DNA from 3 places in the Streptomyces sp. NPDC096105 genome. Region 1 is predicted to be linked to each of the others. Evidence: riboswitches for the same ligand, from Rfam matches in the RefSeq annotation. Region 1 holds a riboswitch; each other region holds the start of a gene.
What was found. A riboswitch is a leader RNA that binds a small molecule or an ion and turns the genes downstream of it on or off. The one in region 1 is predicted to bind thiamine pyrophosphate.
Positions count from the first base shown of each region.

Region 2: it holds a riboswitch for thiamine pyrophosphate, as region 1 does, so the genes downstream of both, ACIQ8B_RS17290 (thiamine ABC transporter substrate binding subunit) here and thiO (glycine oxidase ThiO) in region 1, are expected to answer to the same signal.
Region 3: it holds a riboswitch for thiamine pyrophosphate, as region 1 does, so the genes downstream of both, thiC (phosphomethylpyrimidine synthase ThiC) here and thiO (glycine oxidase ThiO) in region 1, are expected to answer to the same signal.

Region 1 is NZ_JBIWGC010000001.1:178,933-189,175, forward strand. Features, by position in the region: gene metF (methylenetetrahydrofolate reductase [NAD(P)H]) at 1-820, opposite strand, end outside; gene thiE (thiamine phosphate synthase) at 939-1,598, opposite strand; gene ACIQ8B_RS00815 (Rv2175c family DNA-binding protein) at 1,985-2,350, opposite strand; gene ACIQ8B_RS00820 (NAD(P)/FAD-dependent oxidoreductase) at 2,441-3,676, opposite strand; TPP riboswitch at 3,772-3,883, shown strand; gene thiO (glycine oxidase ThiO) at 3,881-5,047, shown strand; gene thiS (sulfur carrier protein ThiS) at 5,044-5,265, shown strand; gene ACIQ8B_RS00835 (thiazole synthase) at 5,268-6,062, shown strand; gene pknB (Stk1 family PASTA domain-containing Ser/Thr kinase) at 6,173-8,107, shown strand; gene ACIQ8B_RS00845 (deoxyribonuclease IV) at 8,156-9,034, shown strand; gene ACIQ8B_RS00850 (sulfite oxidase-like oxidoreductase) at 9,048-9,695, opposite strand; gene bfr (bacterioferritin) at 9,881-10,243, shown strand, end outside.
Region 2 is NZ_JBIWGC010000009.1:232,168-242,410, reverse strand. Features, by position in the region: gene ACIQ8B_RS17295 (iron ABC transporter permease) at 1-1,285, opposite strand, end outside; gene ACIQ8B_RS17290 (thiamine ABC transporter substrate binding subunit) at 1,282-2,373, opposite strand; TPP riboswitch at 2,454-2,559, opposite strand; gene rlmN (23S rRNA (adenine(2503)-C(2))-methyltransferase RlmN) at 2,624-3,730, opposite strand; gene ACIQ8B_RS17280 (phosphatidate cytidylyltransferase) at 4,502-5,626, opposite strand; gene frr (ribosome recycling factor) at 5,626-6,183, opposite strand; gene pyrH (UMP kinase) at 6,304-7,062, opposite strand; gene tsf (translation elongation factor Ts) at 7,254-8,090, opposite strand; gene rpsB (30S ribosomal protein S2) at 8,245-9,129, opposite strand; gene ACIQ8B_RS17255 (M23 family metallopeptidase) at 9,409-10,098, shown strand; gene ACIQ8B_RS17250 (TetR/AcrR family transcriptional regulator) at 10,153-10,243, opposite strand, start outside.
Region 3 is NZ_JBIWGC010000002.1:152,823-163,065, forward strand. Features, by position in the region: gene ACIQ8B_RS03450 (metallophosphoesterase) at 1-443, shown strand, start outside; gene ACIQ8B_RS03455 (hypothetical protein) at 627-1,496, shown strand; gene ACIQ8B_RS03460 (VWA domain-containing protein) at 1,560-2,942, opposite strand; gene ACIQ8B_RS03465 (hypothetical protein) at 3,122-4,204, shown strand; gene thiC (phosphomethylpyrimidine synthase ThiC) at 4,327-6,123, opposite strand; TPP riboswitch at 6,116-6,305, opposite strand; gene ACIQ8B_RS03475 (YibE/F family protein) at 6,378-7,910, shown strand; gene ACIQ8B_RS03480 (SsgA family sporulation/cell division regulator) at 7,992-8,426, opposite strand; gene ACIQ8B_RS03485 (IclR family transcriptional regulator) at 8,525-9,355, opposite strand; gene ACIQ8B_RS03490 (DUF5326 family protein) at 9,551-9,760, opposite strand; gene ACIQ8B_RS03495 (cupin domain-containing protein) at 9,909-10,226, opposite strand.

The DNA.
Region 1 (10,243 bases):
GCAGCCTCGCGCAGAACTCCGTGGCGAAGTCGATACCGATGGAGCGTACCGCCGCCGGATCGTCCTTCGCTGTGAGGATCCGCTCTTTGAGGGTGTCAGGGAAGGCCGCGTTGCTGAGCTTCGGCAACCGTTCCAGCATCTTCACGCTGGTCACGGGCATGACCTCGGGGATCACGGGCGTCTCGCAGCCCGCCGCGTCGACTCGGTCACGCAGCCGCAGGTACGACTCGGGCCGGAAGAACATCTGGGTGATCGCGTAGTCCGCGCCGGCCCTGCACTTGTCGACGAAGCGGGCGACGTCGGTGTCCCAGTCGCTGGACCGCGGGTGCATCTCCGGGAAGGCGGCGACGCCGACGCAGAAGTCGCCCGACTCCTTGATGAGACGCACCAGTTCGGCCGCGTAGGTCAGGCCCTGGGGGTGCGGCACCCACTCGCCCATCGGGTCGCCGGGCGGGTCGCCGCGCACGGCGAGCATGTTGCGGATCCCGGCGTCGGCGTACTGGCCGATGATGTTGCGCAGTTCGGCGACGGAGTGCTCCACCGCGGTGAGGTGCGCGACCGGGGTGAGGGTGGTGTCGGCGGCGATCTGCTCGGTCGCCTTCACCGTGCCGGCGCGGGTGGAACCGCCCGCGCCGTAGGTGACGGAGACGAAGCTGGGCGCGACGGCCTCGATCCTGCGGAGCGCGTTCCAGAGGTTCCGCTCGCCCTTCTCCGTCTTGGGGGCCCAGAACTCGAACGAGTACGTCGTCTTCCCGGTGGCGAGCATGTCGCGCACGGTGCGTGCGCGGTCCGTCCTGGTGGATGCGGTTCCGAGGGCCATACGGGCAGCGTAGCCACGGGTCGGCGGCCCCCCAACCAGAAGCGAGATATTTGTCTGATTTGCCGACTTGCCGTCCACAGTGTGGACGGACGCGAGATGTCGGCCCCCGCCGCGCCGGTCAGCCGGCGTCCGCCGCCTCCCGCACACGGCGTGCCAGCTCGGCGGCCGCGGCGCCGGGATCGTCGGCCTCGGTGAGGGCGCGGACCACGACCACCCGGCGGGCGCCGGCGTCCAGCACCTGGTCGAGGGTGGCGAGGTCGATGCCGCCGATGGCGAACCAGGGGCGGTCGGTGCCGAGCCCGGCGGCGTACCGGACGAGGTCCAGGCCGGGGGCGGGACGGCCGGGCTTGGTGGGCGTGGGCCAGCAGGGTCCGGTGCAGAAGTAGTCCACGCCGGGCTGGACGGCGGCCGCGGCGGCCTCCGGCTCGGCGTGGGTGGAGCGGCCGATCAGGATCTCGTCGCCGAGGACCGCGCGGGCGGCGGGGACGGGCAGGTCGCCCTGGCCGAGGTGGAGGACGTCGGAGCCCGCGGCGTGGGCGACGTCGGCGCGGTCGTTGACCGCGAGCAGCTTGCCGTGGCGGGCGCAGGCCTCGGCGAGGACCGCCAGGTGCTCCAGTTCCTCGGCGGCCTCCATGCCCTTGTCGCGCAGCTGCACGACGTCGACGCCGCCGGCGAGCACGGCGTCCAGGAACTCCGGCAGGTCGCCCTGCCGCTTGCGGGCGTCGGTGCAGAGGTAGACGCGGGCGTCGGCGAGCCGGGCGCGCGGGCTGTCGGTCATGGGGTCCCCCCGGGTTCGTCTCGGCGGCACACGGGCCGGGCGGACCCGCGCTGCCGGCGGCCCCGGCCCGCCTCGGGCCGGACCCGCCGCCGGAACCCTATGCGGTGCCTCATGAGCACCGCACGGCGGTCCGGCCCCGGGAGTCCGGCGGCCCGGACGCACGGCACACCCCGCGCCCACCGGACCCGCACACGAGAACTCGCCAGCACGAGGGGCGGGCAGGGCCCAGCGCCGGTGCGGGGCGCGACAGGCCCGCGGCCCCGGGCGGGAACAGGCACCCGCCCGGCACCCCGGCCCCGCGCCCGCGGAACCCGCACGCGGCAGTCCGCGGCCGGGGCGGTGGGCCCCGGCCGTCGGGAACGGTGTTCGGACAGGGGCGGGCGCGGTCAGACCGCGAGGGCCTGGGCCCGGCGCTTCACCTCCGTGCCGCGGTTCTCCGCGAGGGCCTGGGCGGGCGTGCCCGGCAGGCTGGGGTCGGGGGTGAAGAGCCACTCCAGCATCTCTTCGACCGTGAAGCCGTCGTCCCGCAGGAGCGTCAGGGTTCCGGTCAGGCCCTTGACGACCTTGTCCCCGTCGATGAAGGCGGCGGGGACGTGCAGCGCGCGGTTCTCCCCCCGGCGCACGGCGATGAGCTGGCCCTCCTTGACCAGCTGCCGGACGCGCGTCACCTCGACGCCGAGCTTCTCGGCGATGTCGGGGAGGGTGAGCCAGGCGGGGACGAGAGCATCGATCTTTGCGTCAATCTCGGTCACGGGACAAGCCTGCCACCTGCCACCGACAGTCGGAAGCCAGCCCCGTCCCACCGGGCGGGCGCGTCGGCGGCGGACCCCGACGGCGGGGTGTCAGACGGCCGCCGATCTCAGCGGCCGCGCCGGGTCGGCCACCCGCTCCGCGTCCATCGCGGCGCCCGCCTCGATCAGCCGCCGCCCCTGCGCCAGGTCCCGGGGCCGCCCGACGGCGAGCAGCGCGACCAGCCGGCCCCCGCGCAGCCAGCAGACGCTCCACGCCGGGTCGGAAGGGTTCCCGCGCCACACCGTGCGGTCCGCGTCCGCGTGGTGGCCGGCGTACTGCACGAACCGCCCGAACTGCTCGGACCAGAAGTACGGCACCGGGTCGTACGCCTCGCGGCCCGCGGTCCCGCCGACGATGTTCGCGGCGACCGTGCGCGGCCCCTGCAGGGCGTTGTCCCAGTGGTGGACCAGCAGGCGCTCGCCGTAGCGGGCGGACGGGAAGGACGCGCAGTCGCCGACGGCGTACACATCGGGCAGGGAGGTCGCCAGGTGCGCGTCGGCGACGACCTCGCCGTGCGTCCCGAGGGCGATCCCGGACCCGGCCAGCCAGGCCGTGGCGGGGCGGGCGCCGATGCCGACGACCACCGCGCCGGCGGGCAGCCGGCTGCCGTCGTCGAGGAGCACGGCGCCGGGCTCGACGCCGCTCACGCGCGCGCGGGTGCGCAGGGTGACGCCGGCCTCCGCGTACCAGGCGGTCATCGGCGCGGCCACCTCCGCGGGCAGCACCCCCGCCAGCGGCCGCTCCTCGGCCTCCACGACGGTGACCGCGCAGCCCGCCTCGCGGGCCGCCGTGGCGAACTCCGCGCCGATCCAGCCCGCCCCCACCACCACGACGTCGTGGCGCGCGGCGAGCACCGGCCGCAGCCGCTCGGCGTCGTCCAGGGTGCGCAGCAGATGCACCCCGGGCACGCCCTCCGCGGCGGGCAGCCGCAGCGGTTCCGCGCCGGTGGCGATCACCAGCACGTCGTACGGGACGGGCCCGGCCTCCGTGTCCAGTTCGTGGTCGCCGGGGCGCAGGCCCGTCACCTCGCAGCCCAGCCGCAGTGCGATGCCGAGCTCCTCGAAGTCCACGTCGAAGGCGGAGCTCTCGGCGGTGCCCAGCAGCACCGCCTTGGACAACGGCGGCCGGTCGTACGGCTGGTGGGGTTCCGCCCCGATCAGCGTCACCTCGCCGGTGAAGCCCCGCTCCCGCAGCGCCGCCGCGGTCTGCACGCCCGCCATGCCCGCGCCCGCCACCACGACCCGGCGCGGCGCGGCCCCTCCCGGTTCCTGCGTCTGCTCGCTCACCCGCTCACCATAGACACCCGCGCCCGCCACGCCGGACCGCTGCCGGGCGGGGTCCCTTACGGGTGCGGCGCGGCGCGGGCTAGGGTGGCCCGCGTACACGCACTCGCGGGAGTCCGGACGCACCGGGCTGAGAGGGAGGCTGGCGGCCTCCGACCGTACGAACCTGATCCGGGTCATGCCGGCGAAGGGAGGGGCTGGACGCCCATGTCGCCCACGCGTACCGCGGACGTCCTCGTCGTCGGGGGCGGGATCATCGGCCTGGTCACGGCCTGGCGGGCCGCGCAGGCCGGTCTCGCCACGGCCGTCGTGGACCCCGAGCCGGGCGGGGGCGCCGCCCGGGTGGCCGCCGGGATGCTGGCCGCCGTCACCGAACTGCACCACGGTGAGCAGACGCTGCTGGGCCTCAACCTGGCCTCGGCGCGCCGCTACCCCGGCTTCGCGGCCGAGCTGGCCGAGTGCACCGGCCAGGACCTCGGCTACCGCCGCTGCGGCACCCTCGCCGTGGCGCTGGACGCCGACGACCGCGCCCACCTGCGCGAGCTGCACGCCCTGCACCAGCGCTCCGGCCTGGACTCGCAGTGGCTGACCGGGCGGGAGTGCCGGCGCCTGGAGCCGATGCTCGCGCCGGGCGTGCGCGGCGGGCTGCGGGTGGACGGCGACCACCAGATCGACCCGCGCCGGCTGGCGTCCGCGCTGCTGACCGCCTGCGAGCGGGCCGGCGTCGCCCTGCACCGCACCCGGGCCGAGCGGCTCGTCGTCCGCCGCGACCGCGCCACCGGCGTGGTCACGGCGGACGGCGGTGCGGCGGCCGCGGGCCAGGTGGTGCTGGCCGCGGGAAGCTGGAGCGGGCGGCTGGCGGGCGTCCCGCCGGAGGTGCTGCCGCCGGTGCGGCCGGTGAAGGGGCAGGTGCTGCGGCTGGCCATGCCGGACCGCCCCGAGCCGTTCCTGAGCCGCACGGTGCGGGCCGTGGTGCGCGGCAGCCACGTCTACCTGGTGCCGCGCGAGAGCGGTGAGCTGGTGATCGGCGCGACCAGCGAGGAGCTGGGCTGGGACACCACGGTCACCGCGGGCGGCGTCTACGAGCTGCTGCGCGACGCCCACGAGCTGGTGCCGGGCCTCACCGAGCTGCCGCTCACCGAGACGACCGCCGGTCTGCGCCCCGGCTCCCCCGACAACGCGCCGCTGCTCGGCCCGACCGGCCTCGCCGGGCTGCTGCTGGCCACCGGCCACCACCGCAACGGCGTGCTGCTGACGCCCGTGACCGGCGACGCCATGGCCCAGGTGCTGACCACCGGCGAGCTGCCCGAAGAAGCCCTCCCGTTCACCCCCCGGCGCTTCGGCGCCCCCGTCCTCGCGGAGCAGTCCGTATGAACGCCCCGGACCCCACGGTCACCGTCACCGTCAACGGCGAGCCCCGGCGGTTCCCGCCCGGCACGGCTCTCGACCTCGTCGTGAGGTCGCTCACCGCGGCCCCCTCGGGAGTGGCCGCCGCTCTCAACGAAACCGTCGTCCCGCGCGCGCAGTGGCCCGCCACCCCCCTGTCCGCAGGGGACCGGGTGGAGGTCCTCACCGCCGTCCAAGGAGGCTGACCATGGCCGACGATCCCCTCGTCCTGGGTGGCCGGACCTTCACGTCCCGGCTGATCATGGGCACCGGCGGGGCGCCGAGCCTCGACGTGCTGGAGCGGGCGCTGGTGGCGTCCGGCACCGAGCTGACGACCGTCGCCATGCGGCGGGTGGACCCCTCGGTGCAGGGGTCGGTGCTGTCGGTGCTGCGGAAGCTGGGCGTCGAGGTGCTGCCGAACACGGCCGGCTGTTTCACCGCCGGGGAGGCCGTGCTCACCGCGCGGCTGGCCCGGGAGGCGCTGGGCACGGACCTGGTGAAGCTGGAGGTCGTCGCGGACGAGCGGACCCTGCTGCCGGACCCGGTGGAGCTGCTGGACGCGGCGGAGACGCTGGTCGACGACGGGTTCACGGTGCTGCCGTACACCAACGACGACCCGGTGCTGGCGCGGAGGCTGGAGGACGTGGGCTGCGCGGCGGTGATGCCGCTGGGCTCGCCGATCGGGTCCGGTCTCGGCATCCGCAACCCGCACAACTTCGAGCTGATCGTGGAGCGGGCGGGCGTGCCGGTGATCCTGGACGCCGGGGCGGGCACCGCGTCCGACGCGGCGCTGGCGATGGAGCTGGGCTGCGCCGGCGTGATGCTGGCGTCGGCGGTGACCCGCGCCCAGGAGCCGGTGCTGATGGCGTCCGCGATGCGGAGCGCGGTGGAGGCGGGACGGCTCGCGCGGCGGGCGGGGCGCATCCCCCGGCGTCACTTCGCGCAGGCGTCCTCGCCGGCCGGGGGCCGGGCCGTGCTGGACCCGGAAAGGCCCGCCTTCTGACCCGCGGGACGGCCCGCGCCGGGACGCGGCCGGGTCGCACAGGTCACAGGTCCGCTCCAACGGTGGCCGACCGGGCCGGGGCTGTCGTCGCGGGCTCGTAGACTCGCTGCGTGGACACGACCCTTCAGGACCCGCTGGTCGGGCAGGTGCTCGACGGCCGTTACCGCGTCGACGCGCGGATCGCCGTCGGCGGGATGGCCACGGTCTACCGGGCCCTGGACGCCCGCCTCGACCGTGTCCTCGCGCTCAAGGTGATGCACCCCTCGCTGGCCTCCGACGCCGGCTTCGTGGAGCGCTTCATCCGCGAGGCCAAGTCCGTCGCCCGGCTGGCCCATCCCAACGTCGTCCAGGTCTTCGACCAGGGCGCCGACGGAGGGTACGTCTACCTGGCGATGGAGTACATCCCGGGCTGCACCCTGCGGGACGTGCTGCGGGAGCGCGGGGCGCTGCAGGCGCGGGCCGCGCTGGACATCCTGGAGCCGGTGCTGGCCGCGCTGGGCGCCGCCCACCGGGCCGGGTTCGTGCACCGCGACATGAAGCCGGAGAACGTGCTGATCGGGGACGACGGCCGGGTCAAGGTCGCCGACTTCGGGCTGGTCCGCGCGGTGGACACGGTCACCCGCGACAGCACGGGCACCGTGCTGGGCACGGTGTCGTACCTGGCGCCCGAGCAGATAGAGCACGGCTCCGCCGACCCCCGCGTCGACGTGTACGCCTGCGGCATCCTGCTGTACGAGATGCTGACCGGGGAGAAGCCGCACGACGGTGACTCCCCCGCGATCGTCCTCTACAAGCACCTGCACGACGACGTGCCGCCGCCCTCGGCGGTGGTGCCCGGCCTGGCGCCCGCGCTGGACTCGCTGGCCGCGGCGGCGACCGCGCGCGACCCCGAGGCCCGCCCGGCCGACGCGGTGGCGCTGTTCGCCGTGGCCCGCGAGGTGCGTGGCCGGCTCACCGACGAGCAGCTCGACGCGATGCCCCCGCAGGCCCTCTCGGCGGAGCACGACAACGCCGACGACCGCACCAGCGTCATCCCGCGCTCGCTCACCGTGCCGCGCCCCCTCCCCGTGAACGAGGACGAGGACGGCGGCGCGCACGCCGTGAACCGCACCAGCCGTCTGCAGTCCCCTCCGCCGCTCCCGCCCCGTCGCCGCACGGCGCTGCGCCGCGGGCCCGCGGCGGTCGTCGTGGCCGTGCTGCTGGTGCTGGGCCTGGGCGCGGGCGTCTGGTACATCAATTCCGGGCAGTTCACCGAGGTCCCGCCGCTGCTGTCGAAGGCCGAGCAGGAGGCCCGGGACCGGCTCGCCGACGCCGGGCTGGACGTCGGCGAGGTCGAGGAGGAGTACAGCGACACCGTCGAGCGGGGCAAGGTGATCAGCACCGACCCGGCGGCGGGCGCCCGCGTCCGCGGCAGCGCCTCGGTGTCGCTGACCGTGTCCCAGGGCCCGCGGACCGTCCGCGTGCCCGACCTGGACGGCTACCCGCTGGACAAGGCGCGGTCGCTGCTGGAGGACGGGGGCCTGGAGCCGGGCATGGTGACCCGCGCGTTCAGCGACTCCGTCGCCAAGGGCTCGGTGGTCTCCACCGAGCCGGGCAAGGGCACCGAGGTCCGCGCGGGCTCCGCGGTGGCGCTGACGGTGAGCAAGGGCAGCCCGGTGGAGGTGCCCGACGTCACCGGCGACGACCCGGAGGACGCGCGCGCCGAACTGGAGGAGGCCGGGCTCGAGGTGGAGATCGCCGACGGGCGGGTCCACTCCGAGCACGACGCGGGCCGGGTGGCCCGGCAGTCCCCGGGCGCCGGCGGACAGGCCGCCGAGGGCGACACGGTCGCCCTCACGCTGTCCAAGGGCCCGGTGATGGTCGAGGTGCCGGACGTGGTCGGCGACAAGGCGGACGAGGCCCGGCGGAAGCTGGAGGAGGCCGGGTTCTCGGTGAAGGAGGACCGCGGTCTGCTGGGTCTGTTCCGCGACACGGTCAAGGACCAGTCGGTGGACGGCGGCGACACCGCGCCCGAGGGCTCGACGATCACGATCAGGATCGGCTGACGGCGGGGGCCGTCCGGGTGACGTGCGCGTCCGTGACACCCTTGACGGGTGAAGAGTCACCCGTCCGGCCCCGCCCGCAACCCGATCGGCAGTCACGTCCCCGTGGCCGGCGGTCTGCATTCCGTCGGCCTGTCCTACGCCCGTGACCTGGGGGCGGAGACCGTGCAGGTCTTCGTCGCCAACCCGCGCGGCTGGGCCACCCCGGCCGGCAGCCCCGCGCAGGACGAGGCGTTCCGCGCGGCCTGCGCCGAGGCGTCCATGCCGGCGTACGTGCACGCCCCCTACCTGATCAACTTCGGCTCCCACACCCCGGCGACCGTCGAGCGGTCGGCGGAGTCCCTGCGGCACTCGCTGCGCCGCGGCCGGGAGATCGGCGCGCTGGGCGTGGTGGTGCACACCGGCAGCGCGACCGGCGGACGCGAGCGGGCCGTGGCGCTCCGGCAGGTGCGGGAGCACATGCTGCCGCTGCTGGACGAGCTGACCCGCGACGACGACCCGTACCTGCTGCTGGAGCCGACCGCGGGCCAGGGCGCCTCGCTGTGCTCCCTGGTCGAGGACCTGGGCCCGTACTTCCGGGAGCTGGACGCCCATCCGAGGCTCGGGGTGTGCCTGGACACCTGCCACGTCTTCGCGGCCGGGCACGACCTGGCCGCGCCCGGCGGCGCGCACCGCGCGCTGGACGAGCTGGTGGCGACCGTCGGCGCGGGCCGCCTGAAGCTGATCCACGCCAACGACTCGAAGGACGTCGTCGGCGCGCACAAGGACCGGCACGCCCCCATCGGGGCGGGACACATCGGCGAGGATCCGTTCCGGGCGCTGATGACGCACCCGGAGACCGCGGGCGTGCCGCTGGTCATCGAGACACCCGGCGGCAAGGAGGGGCACGCGGCGGACGTGGAGCGGCTGAAGAAGCTCCGCGACGGCTGAGCCGTACGGGAGGTCAGGGCTCGGGGCCGTCCCCGGGTTCCTCCTGGTAGGAGTAGCGCTGCTCCCTCCAGGGGTCGCCGACGTTGTGGTAGCCGCGCTCCTCCCAGAAGCCCCGGCGGTCGGCGGTCATGTACTCCACCCCCCGGACCCATTTGGGACCCTTCCACGCGTACAGGTGGGGCACGATCAGGCGCAGCGGGAAGCCGTGCTCGGCGGTGAGCAGCTCGCCGTCCTTGTGGGTGGCGAAGAGGGTGCGGTCGGACAGGAAGTCCGCGAGCCGCAGGTTGGAGCTGAAGCCGTACTCCGCCCACACCATCACATGGGTGACGTCGGGGGCGGGCGGGGCGATCTCCACGACGGTGCGCGCCGGGATCCCGCCCCACTCCGCGCCGACCATGCTGAACTTGGTCACGCAGTGCAGGTCGGCCTCGACGGTGGTGTACGGCAGCGCCGTGAACTCCTCGTGGTTCCAGCAGTGCTTCCCGCCGTCGGCGGTGGCGCCGAAGACGCGGAACTCCCAGCGCTCCGGGCGGAACTTGGGGACGGGCCCGTAGTGGGTGACCGGCCAGCCCTTCTGGAGCCGCTGTCCCGGCGGGAGCCGGCGATCCGCCGCTCCTCGTGTCGCGCGCTCCCCCGTTTCGCGTTCCGCCGGCTGACCCATGTCTCCATCCTGACAGACCGGTGGCCATGCTCCTGAACCGGGCTCCCGATATTCGGTCATCCCGGATCAAAAAGGGTCAACCGTGGGATTACTTACTAAGTCAAGACTTACTGGACGATCTTACGCGTGGGTGTAATCATGCGCCCCGACCCGCACATTCCCCCCACGCGGAAGGAGCCCGTGTCATGCAGGGCGATCCCGAGGTCCTCGAGTTCCTCAACGAGCAGCTGACCGCCGAGCTGACGGCGATCAACCAGTACTTCCTGCATTCCAAGCTCCAGGACCACAAGGGCTGGACCAAGCTCGCCGAGTACACCCGCGCCGAGTCCTTCGACGAGATGCGCCACGCCGAGCTGCTCACGGACCGCATCCTGCTGCTCGACGGCCTGCCGAACTACCAGCGGCTGTTCCACGTCCGCGTCGGGCAGACCGTCACCGAGATGTTCCAGGCCGACCGCGAGATCGAGCTCGAGGCGATCGACCGGCTCCGCCGCGGCGTCGAGGTCATGCGCAACAAGAACGACATCACCTCGGCCAACGTCTTCGAG
Region 2 (10,243 bases), on a different contig from region 1:
CGCCGACCAGTGCCTGCGCGAGCGGCACCAGGATCCAGGAGGCGCGCAGGTCCAGCGGCGGTTCGTCGAGGGCGATGAGGAAGCCGAAGCCGACGGTCACCGCGGACACGCCGAGCGGCAGCATCAGCAGGGCGTCGAAGCCGCGCACCAGCCGGCCCGCGTCCCGCCGGGTCAGGGCGACGGCGGCGAGACCGCCGATCACCACGGCGATCACGGTGGCGGCGACGGCGTAGCGCAGGGAGTTGCCGATCGCCTCGATCGGGGCGACCAGGAAGACGCCCCCGTCCGCCTCGGTCAGCGCCCGGTAGTAGGCGAGGCCGGCGCTGCCGAAGGAGCGCTGGACCAGAACGGCGAGCGGCAGCAGGAGCAGCACGGCGACCGTGGCGACGACCCCGCCGAGCAGCGCCCACTGTCCGGCGCCGCGCGGGCGGCGGGCGGTCACCGAGGCGTCGACCAGCCGCAGCGCGGTCTCGCGGCGCCGCACGGTCCAGGCGTGCAGGGCGAGGATCGCGCCGACGGCGAGGAACTGGATCGTCGTGAGGACGGCGGCCGTGGACAGGTCGAAGAGGTCGGCGGTCTGCCGGTAGATCTCCACCTCCAGGGTGGAGAAGGCGGGACCGCCGAGGATCTGCACCACGCCGAAGGAGGTGAAGGTGAAGAGGAAGACCATCAGCGCGGCGGCGGCCACCGCGGGGGCGAGCGCCGGGAGGGTGACCGTGCGCCAGGCGGTGAGACGGGAGGCGCCGAGCATCCGCGCGGCCTCCTCCTGACGCGGGTCGAGCTGGGCCCACAGTCCGCCCACGGTGCGGACGACCACGGCGTAGTTGAAGAAGACGTGGGCGAGGAGGATCGCCCAGACCGTGGTGTCGAGACGCACGCCCCACAGCTCGTCCAGCAGTCCGCCCCGCCCGACGAGCGCCATGAACGCCGTGCCGACGACGACCGTCGGCAGCACGAACGGCACGGTGATCACCGCCCGCAGCACCTGTCTGCCGGGGAAGTCGAAACGGGCCAGGACGTAGGCGCCGGGCAGGGCGGTCACCAGGGTGAGGACCGTGGAGACGAGCGCCTGCCAGGTGGTGAACCACAGCACCTGGCGGATGTCGGACTGGGCCAGCACGTCCGCGATCCGTCCGGGCTGCCAGCCGCCGTCGGCCTTCAGTCCCCGGGCGACGATCGCGGCGACCGGGTAGGCGAAGAAGACCGCGAAGAACGCGGCCGGCACGGCCATCAGGCCGAGCCGGGCCGCGTTCCGGCGCCACCGTCCGGGCCGGCGCGGGGTCACTTCAGTACGAGCGAGGTCCACGACTTGACCCACTGGTCACGGTTCTCGGCGATCTTCGCCGGGTCCATGGTCCGCGGCTCCTTCGCCTGCGGCCCGAACTTCACGAACTCCTCGGGCACCTGGGCGCCCTCGCGCACCGGGTACACGAACATGTTGAGCGGCATGTCGTCCTGGAACGTCTTGCTGACCAGGAAGTCCAGCAGCGCCTTGCCGCCCTCGGGGTTCTCGGCGTTGCTCAGCAGCCCCGCGTACTCGACCTGCCGGAAGCAGGTGCCCTCGGCGACGCCGGTGGGGGCGGTGTCGGGCCGCGGGTCGGCGTAGATCACCTCGGCGGGCGGCGAGGAGGCGTACGACACGACGAGCGGCCGGTCCGCCTTGGCCTGCTTGCCGCCGGCCGAGCCGGAGAACTCCTCGTTGTAGGCATGCTCCCAGCCGTCGACCACCTTGACGCCGTTGGCCTTGAGCTTCTTCCAGTAGTCCTCCCAGCCTCCCCCGTCGCCGTACTCGGCGACGGTGCCGAGCAGGAAACCGAGGCCGGGCGAGGAAGTGGCGGCGTTCTCGACGACGAGGAGGTCCTTGTAGGCGGGATCGACCAGGTCGTCGAAGGTCTTCGGCGGGGTCAGCCTCTTCTTCTCGAACCACGCCTTGTCGTAGTTGACGCAGACGTCACCGGTGTCGACCGGGGTGACCCGGTGCTTGTCCTCGTCGGCCCGGTACTCGGGCAGGATCAGGTCGGAGCCCTTGGCCTCGTAGGGCTGGAAGAGGCCGTTGTCGAGGGCGCGGGACAGCAGGGTGTTGTCGACGCCGAAGAAGACGTCCCCCTGGGGGTTGTCCTTGGTCAGGATCGCCTTGTTCACGGCCTGCCCCGCGTCGCCGTCCTCGAGGACCTTGAGCTTGAAGCCCGACCGCTTCTCGAAGGCGGCGACGACGTCCTCGGACACGGCCCACGAGTTGTGGCTGACGAGGGTCACGGTCTTGGAGCCCTCGCCGCTGCCGCTGCTGCCGTCCGCGCCGGACGACCCGCAGGCGGACAGCGTGACGAGCCCCAGACCGACCGCCAGGGCCGTGACCTTCTTGGTGATGTCCACTTGATCCCTCCTGGAGTGACCAGGAAGAGACGCGGCCCTGCCCGGGACCCCTGGGCGGGGTCCCGGGCAGGGCGCAACAGCTCGAGTGATGACCGATCTCCCTACCCAGAATGACCTGGGCCAGGTTCGGAGGGTCTGCGGCCGGTGCCGCACTCTCAGCGCTGTGGCGCTCCCCTGTCGGAATATGAAGGTGTACTGAAGGTGTGCTTATTCGGATGTTGCCTGTTCAGATGTACTGACCGGGGTCACCTTACCGCTCGGTCGCGGCGAGCTGACCGCACGCCCCGTCGATCTCCTGTCCACGGGTGTCCCGGATCGTGACCGGCACACCGTGCGCGGCGATCGCCTCGACGAACGCCTTCTCGTCCTCGGGCCGCGACGCGGTCCACTGGGAGCCGGGCGTCGGGTTGAGCGGGATGAGGTTGACGTGCACGGGGCGCCCCTTGAGCAGCCGCCCCAGCCGGTCACCGCGCCACGCCTGGTCGTTGATGTCCCGGATCAGCGCGTACTCGATGGACAGGCGCCGCCCGGACTTCGCCGCGTACTCGAACCCGGCGTCGAGCACCTCGCGCACCTTCCACCGGGTGTTCACGGGGACGAGGGTGTCGCGCAGCTCGTCGTCGGGGGCGTGCAGCGAGATGGCGAGCCGGCACTTGAAGCCCTCGTCGGAGAACCGGTGGATGGCCGGCACGAGGCCCACCGTCGACACGGTGATTCCGCGCTGCGACAGGCCGAGCCCGTCGGGCTCGGGGTCGGTGAGCCGGCGGATGGCACCGACGACCCGCTTGTAGTTGGCGAGGGGCTCGCCCATGCCCATGAACACGATGTTGCTGAGCCGCGCGGGCCCGCCGGGCACCTCGCCGTCGCGGAGCGCCCGCATCCCGTCCACGATCTGGTGCACGATCTCGGCGGTGGACAGGTTCCGGTCCAGCCCGGCCTGCCCGGTGGCGCAGAACGGGCAGTTCATGCCGCACCCGGCCTGCGAGCTGATGCACATGGTGACCCGGTCCGGGTACCGCATCAGCACCGACTCGACGAGCGTCCCGTCGAACAGCTTCCACAGCGTCTTGCGGGTCGTCCCCTGGTCGGTCGACAGGTGCCGCACGACGCTCATCAGCTCGGGAAGCAGCGCTTCCCGCAGCTTCCCGCGCGAACCGGCGGGGATGTCGGTCCACTGCTCCGGATCGTGCGCGTACCGCGCGAAGTAGTGCTGCGAGAGCTGCTTGGCACGGAACGGCTTCTCACCGACCGCGACGACCGCCTCCTTGCGCTCGGCAGGCGTGAGATCGGCAAGATGCCGCGGCGGCTTCTTGGCTCCGCGCGGCGCTACGAATGTGAGTTCTCCGGGCTTAGGCATGGCTGTACCAGTGTCGCAGATCCACAAGGGTGACCCGCAGGCGTCGGCCGCCGCACCGGTCGGTGGTGCTCGTCACCGGTCGCGGCTCGGCAGCCCCGGGCGGATCGTGGCCGGTGCCGCCCCTCCGTCCTCGCCGAGCCGAACACTCAACTGGGCTCCGATCTCCCGGCACCTGAACGAGCGGGCGACCCGTCGGGACGATGCCCGTCGGCCTCTCCACTGCGGCATGAGGCCCGCGCCGAGAGCGTGCGCGACCGCCGCAGAGGCCACCGTCTTCGCCGGTCCGCGTCCGCGATGCTCCGGCACCGTCAGGACGGACGGATGCGCCGTCCTTCTCGGCCAGGCCTGATATGCCGCCGCGGCCTCGTCCGTCGGCACCGTGATGATCCCCGCTCCGTCCAGGACCACGATCCCGCACCACGAGGGCGGACACAGCTTCGACGCCGGTGAGACGACCACGCCGGCGGCGGGTCGTCCGAACTCCACGGGTGCACCGGCCAGGTCCTGCCACAGCGCACGAGCACGTTCCACCAGCGGATCCGGCGTCATGCCCGGGGATTGTGCCACCCGAAGATCACGCGGAGGAACGGCTGCTTCCGCCTGTGGCCGCAGGCAGCGCGTGGCCCATGCCGGGCGCCTGCACGAAGCGTGCGCCGCGGATCACCTGGAGTCCGGGCGCGTCGACCGGGCCGCGCTCCTGGAGAGCGGCGGCACGCGTCGGCCCCCGTCCTCCGGGAGGACGGGGGCCGTGCGGCGGCAGGAGGACGGACCTCAGCCCGTGCCCACGAAGATCGCCAGCAGCAGCCACACCACCGGCGCCGTCGGGAGGAGGGAGTCCAGGCGGTCCATGATGCCGCCGTGGCCGGGCAGCAGCGTGCCCATGTCCTTGATGCCGAGGTCCCGCTTGATCATGGACTCACCGAGGTCGCCCAGCGTGGCGCTGACGGCGACCGCGAGGCCGAGGAGCAGGCCCTGCCACCACACGCCGTCGTCGATCAGGAACTGCATGCACAGCGCGCCCGCCGCCATCGAGAAGGCGACCGCTCCCAGCAGGCCCTCGCGGGTCTTGCCGGGGCTGATCCGCGGGGCGAGCTTGCGCTTGCCGAAGCGCCAGCCGACCGCGTACGCGCCGGTGTCGCTGACCACGGTGAGCGCCAGGAACGTCAGCACGCGCCACGGACCGTCCTCGGCCTTCAGCAGCATCGCGACGAACGTCGCCAGGAACGGCACGTAGAAGGCGGCGAAGACGCCCGCGGTGACGTCCTTGAGGTAACCCTCCGGCGGTGCCGTCATGCGCCAGACCAGCACCGCCAGCGTGGTGAGCGCCATGGCGATCCACGCGCCCTCCGCGCCCCGCGCGTACCCGGCGACGACCATGGCCGCGCCGCCCAGCGCCAGCGGGACGAGGGGCGCCTTGATGCCCTTGCGTTCGTCCAGCCGCGTGGTCAGCTCCCACAGGCCCACCACGACGGCGACGGCGATCACCCCGACGAAGGCGGCCTTGACGACGAACAGCGACGCGACGATCACCGCGCCGAGTCCGACGCCGACGCCTATCGCGGCACCGAGGTCCCGCCCCGCGCTCTTCTTCTGCGGTGCAGGCGCCGGCTGCGGGGCGTGGGGCATGGGCTCCGGATTCTGCGGCACCTCCCCCGGCAGGGGGCGGGCCCGCGTGGGCTCGTCTCGGAACAGGGGGCCGCTCAGCCGAGCGACCCCCCGGTCCGCATCCTGGTCTCCGCCGTGTTCGGGTACGTCGGGCACGATGGGCATGGGGCGCGTCTGCTGTGCGTTGTGCGCATCGTACGCGGGACCCGCCGGGACAGCTCCCCGGCCGGGTCCGTGGTCGGACGGCCCCCAGTACCCGGTCTGCGGCGTCCCCCAGGAAGAGTCGTTCATCAGACCTCGAGCAGCTCCGCTTCCTTGTGCTTCAGGAGCTCGTCCACCTGGGCGACGTACTTCGCCGTGGTGTCGTCGAGCTCCTTCTCCGCACGGCGGCCCTCGTCCTCGCCGACCTCGCCGTCCTTGATCAGCTTGTCGATGGCCTCCTTGGCCTTGCGGCGGACGGAGCGGATCGAGATCTTCGCGTCCTCGCCCTTGCCCTTGGCGACCTTGATGTACTCGCGCCGGCGCTCCTCGGTCAGCTCGGGGAACACCACCCGGATGATGTTGCCGTCGTTGCTCGGGTTGACGCCCAGGTCGGAGTCACGGATCGCCTGCTCGATGTTGCGCAGCGCGCTCTTGTCGAACGGGGTCACCACGGCCATGCGCGGCTCGGGCACGGAGAAAGAGGCCAGCTGGTTGATCGGCGTCGGCGCGCCGTAGTAGTCGGCCACGATCTTGTTGAACATCGCCGGGTGCGCACGGCCGGTGCGGATCGCGGCGAAGTCCTCCTTGGCGACCACGACGGCCTTCTCCATCTTCTCCTCGGCCTCGAGGAGGGTCTCTTCGATCACCACTTGCTCCTGCGTGTCTTGAGTAGGCCCGGCTGCGGTCCACGGTCGGGGCGGCGGCCGGCTGCGTCGCGTCTTCTTCCTGCACGGTTCACGACCGGCAGGACATTGTCCATCCCCCGGTCAGTTGTGCCCGGCCTGGTCGCCCACCAGCGTGCCGATCTTCTCACCCTTGACGGCGCGGGCGATGTTGCCCTCCTTCAGGAGTTCGAACACGACGATCGGCAGGCTGTTGTCACGGCAGAGCGTGACGGCCGTGGCGTCGGCGACCTTCAGGTCCCGGGTGATGACCTCGCCGTAGCCGAGGGCGTCGAACTTGACGGCGTCCGGGTTGGTCTTGGGGTCGGAGTCGTAGACCCCGTCGACACCGTTCTTGCCCATGAGGAGCGCCTCGGCGTCGATCTCGAGGGCGCGCTGGGCGGCGGTGGTGTCGGTGGAGAAGTACGGCATGCCCATACCGGCGCCGAAGATGACCACGCGGCCCTTCTCCAGGTGGCGCACGGCACGCAGCGGGATGTAGGGCTCGGCGACCTGGCCCATGGTGATGGCGGTCTGCACGCGGCAGTCGACGCCCTCCTTCTCCAGGAAGTCCTGGAGGGCGAGGCAGTTCATCACGGTGCCGAGCATGCCCATGTAGTCGGAGCGGGCGCGGTCCATGCCGCGCACCTGGAGCTCGGCTCCGCGGAAGAAGTTGCCGCCGCCGATCACGATCGCGATCTGCGCGCCGTCCCGTACGACGGCCGCGATCTCGCGTGCGATGGCGTGCACCACGTCGGGATCGACGCCCAGGCCTCCGCCCCCGGAGAAGGCCTCTCCGGACAGCTTCAGCAGAAACCGGCCGCGCACTTTGCCGTCGTCGCTCTTCTCAGCCTTGGTCGTCATGGTCGAATCCCGCCTCTTTCACGTGTTGCACATACGAAGAAGGCCATTGCCGGTGGGGCGTGGTTCGCATCCCATGCGGCAATGGCCTCCTCGTCAGATCTGCTGTCGCCCGGCACGCGCGCGTGCGTGGACGCGTGTCCGAACGACTGCTGTCGACCCTATCGGGGTCGCGCGCCCGTCGCGGTGCGGACTCAGATGCCGACCTTGATGCGCGTGAAGCGCTTCAGGGTGACACCGGCCTCGTCCAGGACCTTCTGGACGGACTTCTTGTTGTCCAGCGCGTAGGGCTGGCCGAGCAGCGTGGCGTCCTTGAAGAAGCCGTTGAGGCGACCCTCGACGATCTTCGGCAGGGCGGCCTCGGGCTTGCCCTCGGCGCGGGTGGTCTCCTCGGCGACGCGGCGCTCGGACTCGACGACCTCGGCCGGGACGTCGTCCTTGGAGAGGTACTTCGGCGCGAAGGCGGCGATGTGCTGGGCGACGCCCTTGGCGATCTCGGCGTTGGGCTTGTCCAGCTCGACGAGCACACCGATCTGCGGGGGCAGGTCGGGCATCGTGCGGTGCATGTACGCCGTCACGTAGCCGCCGGCGAACTGCGCGAAGCGGTCCAGGACGATCTTCTCGCCCAGGTTGGCGTTGGCCTCGTCCACGAACGCCTGGACGGTCTTGCCGGCCTCGATCTCGGAGGCGAGCAGGGTCTCGAGGTCGGCCGGAGAGGTCTTGGCGACGTGCTCGGCGATGGCGGCGGCCACGGCCTGGAACTTCTCGCCCTTGGCGACGAAGTCCGTCTCGCACTTCAGCTCGACGAGGACACCGGAGGAGTTGTCGTCGGCGATGATCGAGACCACGGCGCCGTTCTCGGCGGAGCGGCCCTCGCGCTTGGCGACGCCCTTCTGGCCCTTGATGCGGAGCGCCTCGACGGCCTTGTCGACGTTGCCGTCGGCCTCGTCCAGCGCCTTCTTGCAGTCCATCATGCCGGCGCCGGTGAGCTCCCGGAGCTTCTTGACGTCGGCGGCGGTGTAGTTCGCCATGAGTCTGTGAATCTTTCTCGAAGTCTGGAGGTTCGAAGATCGGCGGGGCGGGACCGCCGCGCGGACAGGTCCCGGGCCACCGCCGGTCTACGGGTGAACGGCGGGAGCGGACGTCATGTCACCGCTCCCGCCGTCATCGGCTCTGACGGAGGGGTCAGGCCTGCTCGGCCGGGGCCTCGGCGGCCGGGGCCTCGGCGGCGGGCGCCTCGGCAGCGGGCTCCTCGGCCGGCTTCTCGCCCTCGGCGGCCGGAGCGGCCTCCTCGGCCTTCTTCTCGCCCTCGAGCAGGTCGCGCTCCCACTCGGCCAGCGGCTCACCGGCGGCCTTCTCGCCCTTGCCCTCGCCGCCGCCGGAGCGGGCGATGAGGCCCTCGGCCACGGCGTCGGCGATCACGCGGGTGAGCAGGGTGACGGAGCGGATCGCGTCGTCGTTGCCCGGGATCTTGTAGTCGACCTCGTCGGGGTCGCAGTTGGTGTCGAGGATGGCGACGACCGGGATGTTGAGCTTCCGGGCCTCGCCGACCGCGATGTGCTCCTTCTTGGTGTCCACGATCCAGACGGCGCTGGGCACCTTCTGCATCTCGCGGATACCGCCGAGGGTCTTCTCCAGCTTCGCCTTCTCGCGGGAGAGGACCAGCAGCTCCTTCTTGGTGAGGCCGGAGGCGGCCACGTCCTCGAAGTCGATCTGCTCGAGCTCCTTGAGGCGCTGCAGGCGCTTGTAGACGGTCGAGAAGTTGGTGAGCATGCCGCCCAGCCAGCGCTGGTTGACGTAGGGCATGCCGACGCGGGTGGCCTGCTCGGCGATGGCCTCCTGCGCCTGCTTCTTCGTGCCGACGAACATGACCGTGCCGCCATGGGCCACGGTCTCCTTGACGAACTCGTAGGCGCGGTCGATGTACGACAGCGACTGGAGCAGGTCGATGATGTAGATGCCGTTGCGCTCGGTGAAGATGAAGCGCTTCATCTTCGGGTTCCAACGACGGGTCTGGTGACCGAAGTGGACGCCGCTCTCCAGCAGCTCCCGCATCGTGACGACGGCCATGGCCGTATCTCCTTGAATTGCTCGGTTGTGCCGCGGGTGCCGGACGGCTCCCGCGCCTGACGCCCACGACGCGCCGTGCCACGAAGGACCGAGGGGCGCTGACACCGGGCCACGGCCGTGACCGGTCCCGATGTCGGGGCGTGCGAAGTCGACCCGGTGGCCCGGGTCGCCACCAGAAGTGTACGGGACCCGCGGGGTGCCGGGTGACGCCGTTGTCCACAGCCCGGGTGGCCGTCCACAGGTCCGGCGGGGATCACGTCCTCGGGAGACGCTTCCGCCATGCGACGACAGGGATGGAACGAGGGACGTGGGTGGCGTGAACGGGACGACCGGAGCGGGCGGGACGGCCGGACCTGGCGGTGTGTACGGCTGGTGCTGGTGGTGGCCCTGACCGTGGCGGCACTGCTGGCGCCGCCGGCGTCACGGCTGTTCGCGGCGGGGACGGAGGACGTGGCGTCACCGCCTTCACCGCCGGCCGGCGGGGGCGCGCGCCGAGCCGCGGACGACGCCGTTCCGGCCATCGCCCGTACCTGGCCGGTGGGGGTACGCCCCCAGGTGCTGCGCGGCTGGGAACCGCCGGCGACCGTCTACGGGCCCGGGCACCGGGGCGTCGATCTCGCGGCGGCTCCGGGGACTCCGGTACGGGCGATGACGGACGGCCGGGTGTCGTTCGCGGGCCGGGTGGCCGGGAAGGGCGTCGTCTCGGTGGAACTCGCCGGCACCGGCGATCCGCCGCTGCGCACCACCTACGAACCCGTGCGCGCCTCGGTGCCCCAGGGCGCGGAGGTGACGGCGGGCGAGGTGGTCGGCACGGTGGAGGCGGGGGGCTCCCACTGCGCGGCCCCGTGCGTGCACTGGGGTCTGCTGCGGGGCGAAAGCTACCTGGACCCGCTCTCCTTGCTGCCCCCGTGGCTGCTCCACCGGGGTCCGTCCCGGCTCCTCCCGGTGCTCGGGGTGCCCCTGCCCTGAGGGCTTCCAGGCTCCGGTACGGGCCGGCAGGCTCCGGGATCCGAGCGCCGGACGTCAGCCCCGGACGCCGCCCAGCGCCAGGGAGACCGCCGCCCGGGCGATCACGTCGGGGTGCTCCGCCGCCCCCAGCTCGATGCGGCGCACG
Region 3 (10,243 bases), on a different contig from region 1:
ACCTGCAGTGGATGGCCCGCCTCGACGCCGTCGAGGAGGTCGACGGCCATCTCCTGCTGCACTCGGACACCACCGCCTACCTCGACTACGGCCGGTCGATCGAAGAGGTCAACGACACGATCCGCGAGACCCTCACCCGGAACGACGCCGACGAGGTCTGGGACCTGTTCCGCAAGTTCACCAAGCGGTTCTCCTTCCGCGACGAGGGCGGCGCCGACGCGGTGCGCTCCCTGCTCGATACGTACGGCGGCACCCGGGTCGTTCACGGACACAGCCCGATCCCGTATCTGCTGGGCGAGGTCGGCTCCGAGGACGGCGAGGACGACAACGGTCCCGCGGTGGCCGAACCGCACGTGTACGCCGACGGACTCGCCATCGCGATGGACGGCGGCGTGACGATGTCCGGGAAACTGCTGGTACGGCAGTTGCCGCTGTCCGACTGAGGCGCCCCCGGGCCGTGTTGCGGCGGCCCGCGACCGCATCCCGGGGACGGTAATTTCCGTAAACCCCCTGTCACCGCGCGCCGTCACCGCTCTACCATCGGCTTATCCGTAGCAGGCTCCCCTCCGTTTCTGCCCGACGGCTCGTCAGCATGCCGAGCCCCAAGCCCTACGGAGCATCGGGGGATGCACATGAACAGCGTTCCGCAGCACCTGCTGAGCGAGGACCGCCAGGACTACGAGCGGGTTCTCGATGAGGCGCTGCGCTCCGCACCGCACAGCCCGCAGCCGGCCGCTGTGGGACAGCGGCTCAACTCGGAGCAGCTGCGCACGATGGCGCTGAACGCCACCGCGCTCATCAGCGCGGCCGCGGCGACGGAGTACCAGCACTACGTGAAGGTCCGCGAGGAGGCCCGCCGGCCGCCCTCGGCCACCCCGGACGTGCGCGACTCCGGCAGCGGCGAGCCGGGGAGCACCGGCGCGGCGGGGTTCGCCGCGTCGATGGGCGAGATGGCCGAGGCCACCGGAGCGGGGGCGGCGGCCGTCGTCGCCGTCCTGGCGCCGGTCCTGGCCGGGACCGCCGCCGCGATATTCCTGCTCGTCGGTTTCGTCCTGCGGGCGCTCGACTCCGGCAACGACTTCGCCCGGACGATGCTCACCACCGGCTGGGTGTTCGGCGCGGTCACGGCCGTCGCCATCCTCGTCGCCGGAGCGGGGCTGCTGCTCACCGCGCTGCGCAACAAGCCCTCGGCGCTCGGCGGGACGGACCGGGAGCTCGACGAAGAGGTGGCCCGGGCCAGGGCGGCCTGGCATGAGGCGCTGCTGGAACGGGGCATCGTGCCGTTCCTGCGGGAGGCGCTTCAGGATCCGGCGGGATCCACGGCACCGCAGCGCACGGCGCCGCCCGCGCCGGCCAGCCGCATCCCGCACCTGGGGTACGGCCGGCCGGGCTTCTCCAGTCCCGAGGAGGGGGTGAACCGGGGGAGCCGGCCCAGCTACTCCAGCCCGGACTACTCGAGCCCCGCCTTCGGGGGTCCGGAACACCAGCCGGAGTAGCGTCACGGCCGCGCGGGGGACGCACGCCGGGGCTCCGGCGTACGTCCCGGGGGGGGCGGGGCGTCAGAGGATGCCCGCCCCGCGCGCCGCCCTGACCCACTGCGGGAACTCGGACAGCAGCCGGTCGTACAGCTCCGCGTCCGGGACCGTGCTGATGTCGTCGACGGAGAAGAAGCCGACGTTGTCGACGCGTCGCCCGGTCAGCGTGTCGAACCGCTCCAGCACGCCGTAGTCGGCGTGCCCCAGCCCCACGAACTGCCAGAACACGGGCTCCTCGACCGCCTCACGCAGCTGCGCCTCGATCTCGGCGTTGCGGTAGACCCCGCCGTCGGAGAAGAACAGCACGAGCGTGGGGCCGGACGTCGGGTGCGCGCGCACGTACGCGCGCACCTCCGCGATGACTTTCTGCTCCTCGTTCTGGATGCCGACATCGCGCATGTCGACCTGGCTCGGATCGAGGCCCTTCTTGCGCTTGCGCCGGAACAGGGCGATCTCCCCCACCCGGACGTGCAGCCGCAGCCACTCGGGAAGCTCGCCGAGCCGCAGGTCCGGCAGCCGGGCCGGGTGGGTGGCGAACGTCCAGGCCTGCATCTCCCCGTCGTCGTCCAGCTGGGCGGCGACCGCGGCCATCCGCTCGACGACGTCGGCGACGACGCCCTTGGAGTACAGGAAGGACATGGACCCGGAGGCGTCCAGCACGAGGATCACCCTCGCGGTGATCTCGGTGGCCCCGTGCTTGCGCAGGCTGACCGCGACCTGCTCCTTGCGCAGGGACAGCCGCTTGCGCATGTCGACGGGCAGCCGCTCCTCACCCTTGGTGAGGCGGGTGGCGCCGGACGGGGGCGGTGCGGAGGGAGCGGGGGCGACGGGCGGGGGCGGCGGAGGCGCGACTGCGGCTGCGGGCGCCTGGCCGGGGTCGTCGACGGTGATACCGAAGTCCGTGGCGAGTCCGGCAAGGCCGGAGTCGTACCCCTGCCCGACCGCGCGGAACCTCCACGTACCCTGCCTCCGGTACAGCTCACCGCCGATGAAGGCGGTCTCGGAGCCCGCCGCCATGTCGAAGCGGGCGAGTTCGGTGCCCGAGCCGGCGTCCACGAGCCGGAGCGTCAACCCGGGCGCCTGGCCGAAGGTGCCGCCGTCGGCCGACGCCCCGAGCACGATCCGCTCGATCGCCGGCTCCACGGAGCGCAGGTCCACCTCGACGGTGTCGGCGGCGGCCCCGTCGGCCCGCCGCTTGCCCAGGTGCCGCACGGCCCCGGAGGCGTGGCGGGGCTGGTTGTAGAAGACGAAGTCCGCGTCGTCGCGCACCCGCCCGGCCGCGGTGAGCAGCAGGGCCGACGCGTCGAGGTCGGGCACACCGGGCCCCGCCGCCCAGGCGAGCTCGGCCCGCACCACGGGAGCCTCGACGGAAAGATTGGACCCCTTGCTCATCGCCCTCGCTGCCATGGCCCCAGTCTGCCCACCCCCGCCAAAAACCACGAGGTGACCCACGGCGTATCCCGCCACCTGGCACGGCTGGGACCGGAAGTCGCCGGCCTCCACCCATACCGTCGGGTCACCGCACGACGTCCTAGGATGCGTCAGTCCTCCGGTGATCGCCGGTCTCATGTGCGGCAAGGAAGCCCATGCGCCTGTCCAGCCATCTCAGGAAAACCTCCATGGGTGCGGTGGCCCTGCTTCTCCTTGCCGGGTGCGCGGGGGAGCAGAGCGCGGGCGGGGCGGCGGAACGAACTCGGGAGAGGCCTGCCTCCTGGACCGACCTGCCGGTGCGGACCGGTGCGCACGACGTCGTCCACATGGACGCCGACGATCGGTCGTACGAGGCCCGGATCACGGTCAAAAGCCTGGTCCGGGGCTCCGAGGAGGACATGCGCGGGGCCCGCGTGGACGAGGAACTGGAAGACAGAGTCCCCCACTACCTCACCTTCGAGGTCACCAACACCAGCCCGAGAACGATGACTGACACCTACAAGGTGGACAGCAATCTCGTCCTCATCGGCACCGACTGGGAGCACGGGGAGGAGGTCCTCATCAGCGGCGGCAGGCCGGGAGGAGCCGGCCTGCCGTGCGCGAACCTCCCGCCGGAGACGCCGGCCTCCGGCGCCTCCTACGAGGTCTGCGTGACCTATGCACTGCCCGAGGGCGTCGGAGTGCTGTCCCTCTTGCACTACACCGGCGGCTACTTCGACGAGACCGGCGCAGTCGCGGTCTGGCCCGTCGAGGGCGGCGTGGAGACAGTGTCCGCCGGTCTGGCGGACCCGGGGGACGTCATCCCCGTCCGGCACGACGCCGGCGAGGACGGCATCCTCGAGCTGCCCGCCACCCTGGTGTCCGTACGCCGCGGCAGCATGGCCGACCTCAAGGGCCCGGATCTCGGTCTGACCGAGGAGGAGCGTCGCGGCGTGCCGTACTACGTTTCGGTCACCTACACCAACACCGGGCCGACAGACCTCTACAACAACCAGTCCGATCACGTCCGCCTCCTCATGGAAAGCGGTCGGCAGATACCAGGGAAAAGCCCCTACTTCGTGGACCCGGAGGTCCCCGATTGCCCGTCCGACTGGATTCTTGCGACAGTCCCGACGAGCGCCAGCGTGACGCAGTGCAGCATTCACGTGGTGACGGGTGAGGGCGACAAGCCGATCGCGGTGGGTTTCGACGAGGCGGACCGGCCAGGTCTGGTCGCCTGGAGAGCCGATCTGCTCTGAGGTCACCTGCCCGGTGGCCCACGCCCGCGGCCCCAGCCTCGGTTACGTGGGAACCCTGACACGCCGCTGGACCGGAGGCGGTGCCGACGCCCACGGGGCCGTCGGCACCGCCTCCCCCTGCGTCAGTCGGCCATCGGCAGATACACGCGGTTGCCCGCTGCCGCGAACTCGCGGGACTTCTGGGCCATGCCCTCCTCGATCTCGGCGCGGCTGCCGCCGTGCTCGCGGCGGATGTCCTGGGAGATCTTCATGGAGCAGAACTTCGGGCCGCACATGGAGCAGAAGTGGGCCGTCTTCGCCGGCTCCGCCGGGAGGGTCTCGTCGTGGAACTCACGGGCCGTGTCCGGGTCGAGGGCCAGGTTGAACTGGTCCTCCCACCGGAACTCGAAGCGCGCGTCGGAGAGCGCGTCGTCCCACTCCTGGGCGCCCGGGTGGCCCTTGGCGAGGTCGGCGGCATGAGCCGCGATCTTGTACGTGATGACGCCGGTCTTCACGTCGTCCCGGTTGGGCAGGCCCAGGTGCTCCTTGGGCGTGACATAGCAGAGCATGGCCGTGCCCCACCAGGCGATCATCGCGGCGCCGATGCCCGAGGTGATGTGGTCGTACGCGGGCGCGACGTCCGTCGTGAGCGGACCGAGCGTGTAGAACGGCGCCTCCTCGCAGATCTCCTGCTGGAGGTCGATGTTCTCCTTGATCTTGTGCATCGGGACGTGCCCCGGCCCCTCGATCATGGTCTGTACGTTGTGCCGCTTGGCGATCCTGTTGAGCTCGCCCAACGTCCGCAGCTCCGCGAACTGCGCCTCGTCGTTGGCGTCCGCGATGGACCCGGGCCGCAGGCCGTCACCGAGCGAGTACGTGACGTCGTACGCGGCGAGGATCTCGCACAGCTCCTCGAAGTGCTCGTACAGGAACGACTCCTTGTGGTGCGCCAGGCACCACGCCGCCATGATCGAACCGCCGCGCGAGACGATGCCGGTCTTGCGGTTCGCGGTGAGCGGCACGTACGCGAGGCGGACACCCGCGTGGACCGTCATGTAGTCCACGCCCTGCTCGGCCTGCTCGATGACCGTGTCCTTGTAGATCTCCCAGGTCAGTTCCTCGGCCTTGCCGTCGACCTTCTCCAGCGCCTGGTAGAGCGGCACCGTGCCGATGGGGACGGGGGAGTTGCGCAGCACCCACTCGCGGGTGGTGTGGATGTTGCGGCCGGTGGAGAGGTCCATGACCGTGTCGGCGCCCCAGCGGGTCGCCCAGGTCATCTTCTCCACCTCCTCCTCGATGGAGGACGTGACCGCCGAGTTGCCGATGTTGGCGTTGACCTTCACCAGGAACCGCTTGCCGATGATCATCGGCTCGGTCTCCGGGTGGTTGACGTTGGCGGGCAGCACCGCGCGGCCTGCCGCGATCTCCTCGCGGACGACCTCGGGGGAGACGTTCTCCCGGACCGCCACGAACTCCATCTCGGGCGTGATCTCGCCCCGGCGCGCGTACGCGAGCTGGGTGACGGCCCGGCCGTCACGGCCCCGGCGGGGCTGACGCGGCCGGCCGGGGAAGACCGCGTCGAGATTGCGCAGGCCCCCACGCGGCGAGGTGTGCTTGATCCCGTCGTCCTCGGGTCGGACGGGACGGCCCGCGTACTCCTCCGTGTCGCCGCGGGCGACGATCCAGTTCTCGCGCAGCGGGGCCAGTCCCCGGCGGACGTCGGTGTCGACGAGCGGGTCGGTGTACGGGCCTGACGTGTCGTACAGAGTGACCGACTTCCCGTTGGTGAGGTGCACCTGACGGACCGGCACGCGCAGGTCGGGGCGGCTGCCCTCGACGTACGCCTTGTGCCAGCCGATGGACTTCCCGGCCTCCGTGGCCTCCGACGTCTCCGTCGGGTTCTGCGCGGAGGCAGGCGTGCGTGCGTCCTTGTTGGTCATGAGACCTACTCCCTACGCCGGCATTACCCGGTAACAGGTTCGGCGGTCGACGCAGCGGTTTCCGTCTGTCGACGCTCCGTGTGAAACATCACTCGAGGTCGGTGATGTTTCACGTGGAACATCGCTGGGACGGAGGTCAGCGCCCTCTCAGCCCGGTGCTCCGAGCTCCCGCGTGTACAAAACGTGCCTCCACGCTAGCGGCACTTCTGGCGCGGTGACCAGAGGGCCCCCTTCCTTCTTGCGATGATCGGTCGGTGACCTCGAACTCTCCGCCTCCGTACCCGCCGTCCGAGCCACCGCACGGTGCCGACGCCCAGCCCGGGCACGGTCCTGGGCAGCGGCACGAGCACGGCCCCGGGCAGGGGCGCACGGGCTCGCACGAGCACACCGGCTCCCACCGGCGCTTGAACGCCCCGGTGACGCCGGGTGATCCGGTGCCGACGGGCGGGGCCCACCACGGGCACGCTCCCGGACACAGCCACAGCCACGGCCCGGCCACCCCCGTCTCCCGCCACCTGCGCAAGGTCATCGCCGCGGTCCTCATCCCCTTCGCCGCCGCGGTCCTCGTCGGCCTTGCCGTCCTGTGGCCGGGCGGCGCCCCCGCCCACGAGCGCACCGGCGTCGGTTTCGACCGCCAGACGCAGCAGGCCACCGTCACCGAGGTGGTGGCGATGGACTGCGCCTCCGCGAACCCCTCCGCCGGCGTCCCGACCGGTGACACCTCCACCGCCGAGGGATCCTCCGCCCAGCGACAGGCGAACGGCACCTGCAAGAAGGCGACGATCCGGGTCGACACCGGCAAGGACAAGGGCCGGACGTTCACCGAGATCGTGCAGCCGGACCAGTCCCGGCAGCTGAGCGAGGGCCAGGGCGTCGTCGTCGCCTACGAGCCCTCCGCACCGGAGGACCTGCAGTACTCGGTCGCCGACGTGAACCGCCGCTTCCCCCTGGCGCTGCTCGCCGGTGTCTTCGCTCTCGCCGTGGTGGCCGTGGGCCGGCTGCGGGGCGTCATGGCTCTGGTCGCGCTGACGGTCAGCTTCCTGGTGCTCACCTTCTTCATCCTGCCGGCGATCCTGCAGGGCTCGAACCCGCTGGTCGTGGCGGTGGTGGGAGCGAGCCTGATCATGCTGCTCGCCCTGTACCTCTGTCACGGGCTGTCGGCCCGCACCTCGGTGGCGGTGCTCGGCACCCTGGTCTCGCTGCTGCTGATCGGCATCCTGGGGTCCGTGTTCATCGGCTGGTCGGCCCTCACCGGCAATACGGACGACAACACCGGCCTGATCCACGGTCTCTATCCGGACATCGACATGAGCGGCCTGCTGCTCGCGGGCATCATCATCGGCTCACTCGGTGTCCTCGACGACGTGACCGTCACCCAGACGTCCGCGGTGTGGGAACTGCACGAGGCCAACCCGTCGATGGGACGCCGCGCGCTGTACCGCGCGGGCATCCGCATCGGCCGCGACCACATCGCGTCCGTCGTCAACACCCTGGTACTCGCCTACGCGGGCGCCGCGCTGCCGCTGCTGCTGCTGTTCTCGGTCGCGCAGAGCGGCGTGGGGACGGTCGCCAACAGCGAGCTGGTCGCGGAGGAGATCGTGCGCACGCTGATCGGCTCGATCGGCCTGGTCGCCTCCGTGCCGGTCACCACGGCCCTGGCCGCGCTGGTCGTCTCGGCCGACCGCCCGGCGGACCGGGCCCCGGTGTCCGGGCAGACGGCGGGACACGCGCCGGAGCCCCGGCCGGCCATGGTGCGGGGCGGACGGGGCCGACGCCGCAAGCGCTGACGTCCCCCGTCGCGGGTCGGGCGCCGGGCCGGGGGCGCGCTGAAGCGTTACGCCACCGGCCCACCCGGTCGGCCCAACGCCTCAGCCGGCGCTCTGCTCCGCGAGGATGCGGTCCAGCGCGTCGTCGAGATGGGCGTCGAAGTCGGCGAGCGCCCCTTCCTGCCCCAGCGGCACCAGCTTGTCGGTGCGGTCGAGGAAGGCCACGAGCGGGGCGGCCGACGAGCGGAACAGCGCCTGGTCGCTGCCGACCTGCAGCCGGATCAGCACCTCGCCCAGGGTGTCGGGGTCGACCGGCGCGACCCGCACATCGCCCTCGCCGCAGGGCCTGCCCACGCCGTCGACCAGCAGCTCCCGGCCGAACGCCCACGTCACCGGGGCGTCTCCGGGCAAATGGAAGGTCAGCCGCACCGCGTAGGGATCACAGGTGTCATAACGCAGCTCCACCGGAATGCGGAAGGAAAGCTCCTCCGACACGAGAAAGCTCATCATGACCTCTGCCTGTACGGATTCGCGCATCGCCTACCCCGTCATTCGCCGCGGACTGGCCGGGCATGGACCCTGACACCAGAGGGAATCTTGCTGAACGTACACAGCAGATCACAAGGAGTGAGTTTTCAGATACTGATAGACAGTGCGAGCGACCCCGGCAGACGGCGCGTCTCCGCCTGCAGCCGCTGGACCACCGGGAGGAGCCGTTCGGCCTGGTGCACGGGCAGCGAGACCGCCACGGACGCCGCTGTCGCGCCGACCGTGAGAGGGATCGCGGCGCACACCGTCCCCAGCGCGTACTCCTGACGTTCGGTCACCATGTCGCTGCCCCGGGCGCGTTCGAGGCGGCGGAGCAGGCTGTGGGCGTCGCGCACCGTGTACGGGGTGACCGGCCGCACCGGATAGCGGTCGAGATGGTCGCGCCGGGCCGCCTCGTCGAGCTGCGCGAGGAGGCACTGGCCCAGGGCGTGGGCGTGAGCGGTCTCGCGGAAGTCGGCCCACTCCTCGACAGCCGGGGCGGCCGGGGTGTCGGCGACGCCGACCAGACCGATCTCGCCGTCGTGGTACACCGCGTAGTAGACGGGGGCGCCCACCGCGTCCCGCCAGCGGGCGAGGGTGTCGGTCACCGTGCTGCGACGTTTCTGCCGCGCTCCGCTGCTGCTCAGCCGCTCGACGGCCTCCCCGAGGAAGAACAGCCCGCGGTCGCGCCGCAGATACCCCTCGTGCACCAGGGTGCGCAGCAGGTGGTAGGCCGTGGGAAGCGCCAGCCCGGTCTCCCGGGCCAGCTGTTTGGCCGGGGCGCCGTGCTCGTGACCGGCGACGGTCTCCAGCAGGCGCATGGCGCGCTGGACCGAGCCGATGAGGGTCGCACCGGCGGGAGAGGCGGGCGGTGCCGGCGAACGGGGCTGCGGGGGGACCGCGGTCCGAGAGGCGGGGGCGGTGCCAGTCGTGGCCAAGGGTCACTCCCGTAACGCGAGGGGGCAGCCCGTGCGGGGAACACGGGTGGTGGAGTCGCCGCTCGCGGGGACCGGCCCCGCGTCGAGTTCCGGACTCTAACCGGCCGTCACCGCTCTCAGGAGATCCTGGGCGGAAACTTCCCCCACCCGAGGGAACCGGCGCTTCCTGTTACCGTCCCGCCGGTTCCCGTCGGCTCACCAGTCGCGCGACGAGGAGCTCGCCGTGAACTTCCGCACGACATAGATCAGTCCGCCGACCAGGGCGACGAAGACCAGCGCCTTGAAGAGCAGGCCGACGACGAAGCCGACCACGCTCGCTATCAGACCGCCGAACACCACCAGGGCGATGACCGGCACCGCGATCCACTTCACCCACCACGGCAGTCCCGTGAAGATCTCTCGCATGGCCTCGTCCTTACCTCTCCGCCCGCTGCCCGCCGGGTCGTGTCGATGATGTCCTGCACTCGATGCTAGGGCGGCCGGAGGTCCGGCGGGGGCCCTGGATCCCTTGTCCTCCCCTGACCCGTCCCCTAGGGAACCCCGAGACCGGGCCTCAGCTCTCCGGGGGAGAGAACACCACCAGGACCCGCAGGTCCTCGCTGATGTGGTGGAACTTGTGCGGTACCCCGGCCGGTACGTAGACGACACTGCCGCGTGCCACTTCCGTGGTCTCCGTGCCGACGGTGATCGAGGCGCGGCCGCTGACCACGAAGTACACCTCGTCCTGGCCGTGCGGCTGCTGCGGGTCCTGGGCGCCGGCGTCCAGGGCGTAGAGGCCGACCGACATGTTCCGTTCCCGCAGGAATTGCAGGTACGCCCCGTCGTTCGCGGCACGTTCCGCTTCCAGTTCGTCCAGCCGGAATGCCTTCACTGGTCCCGCCCCTGTTC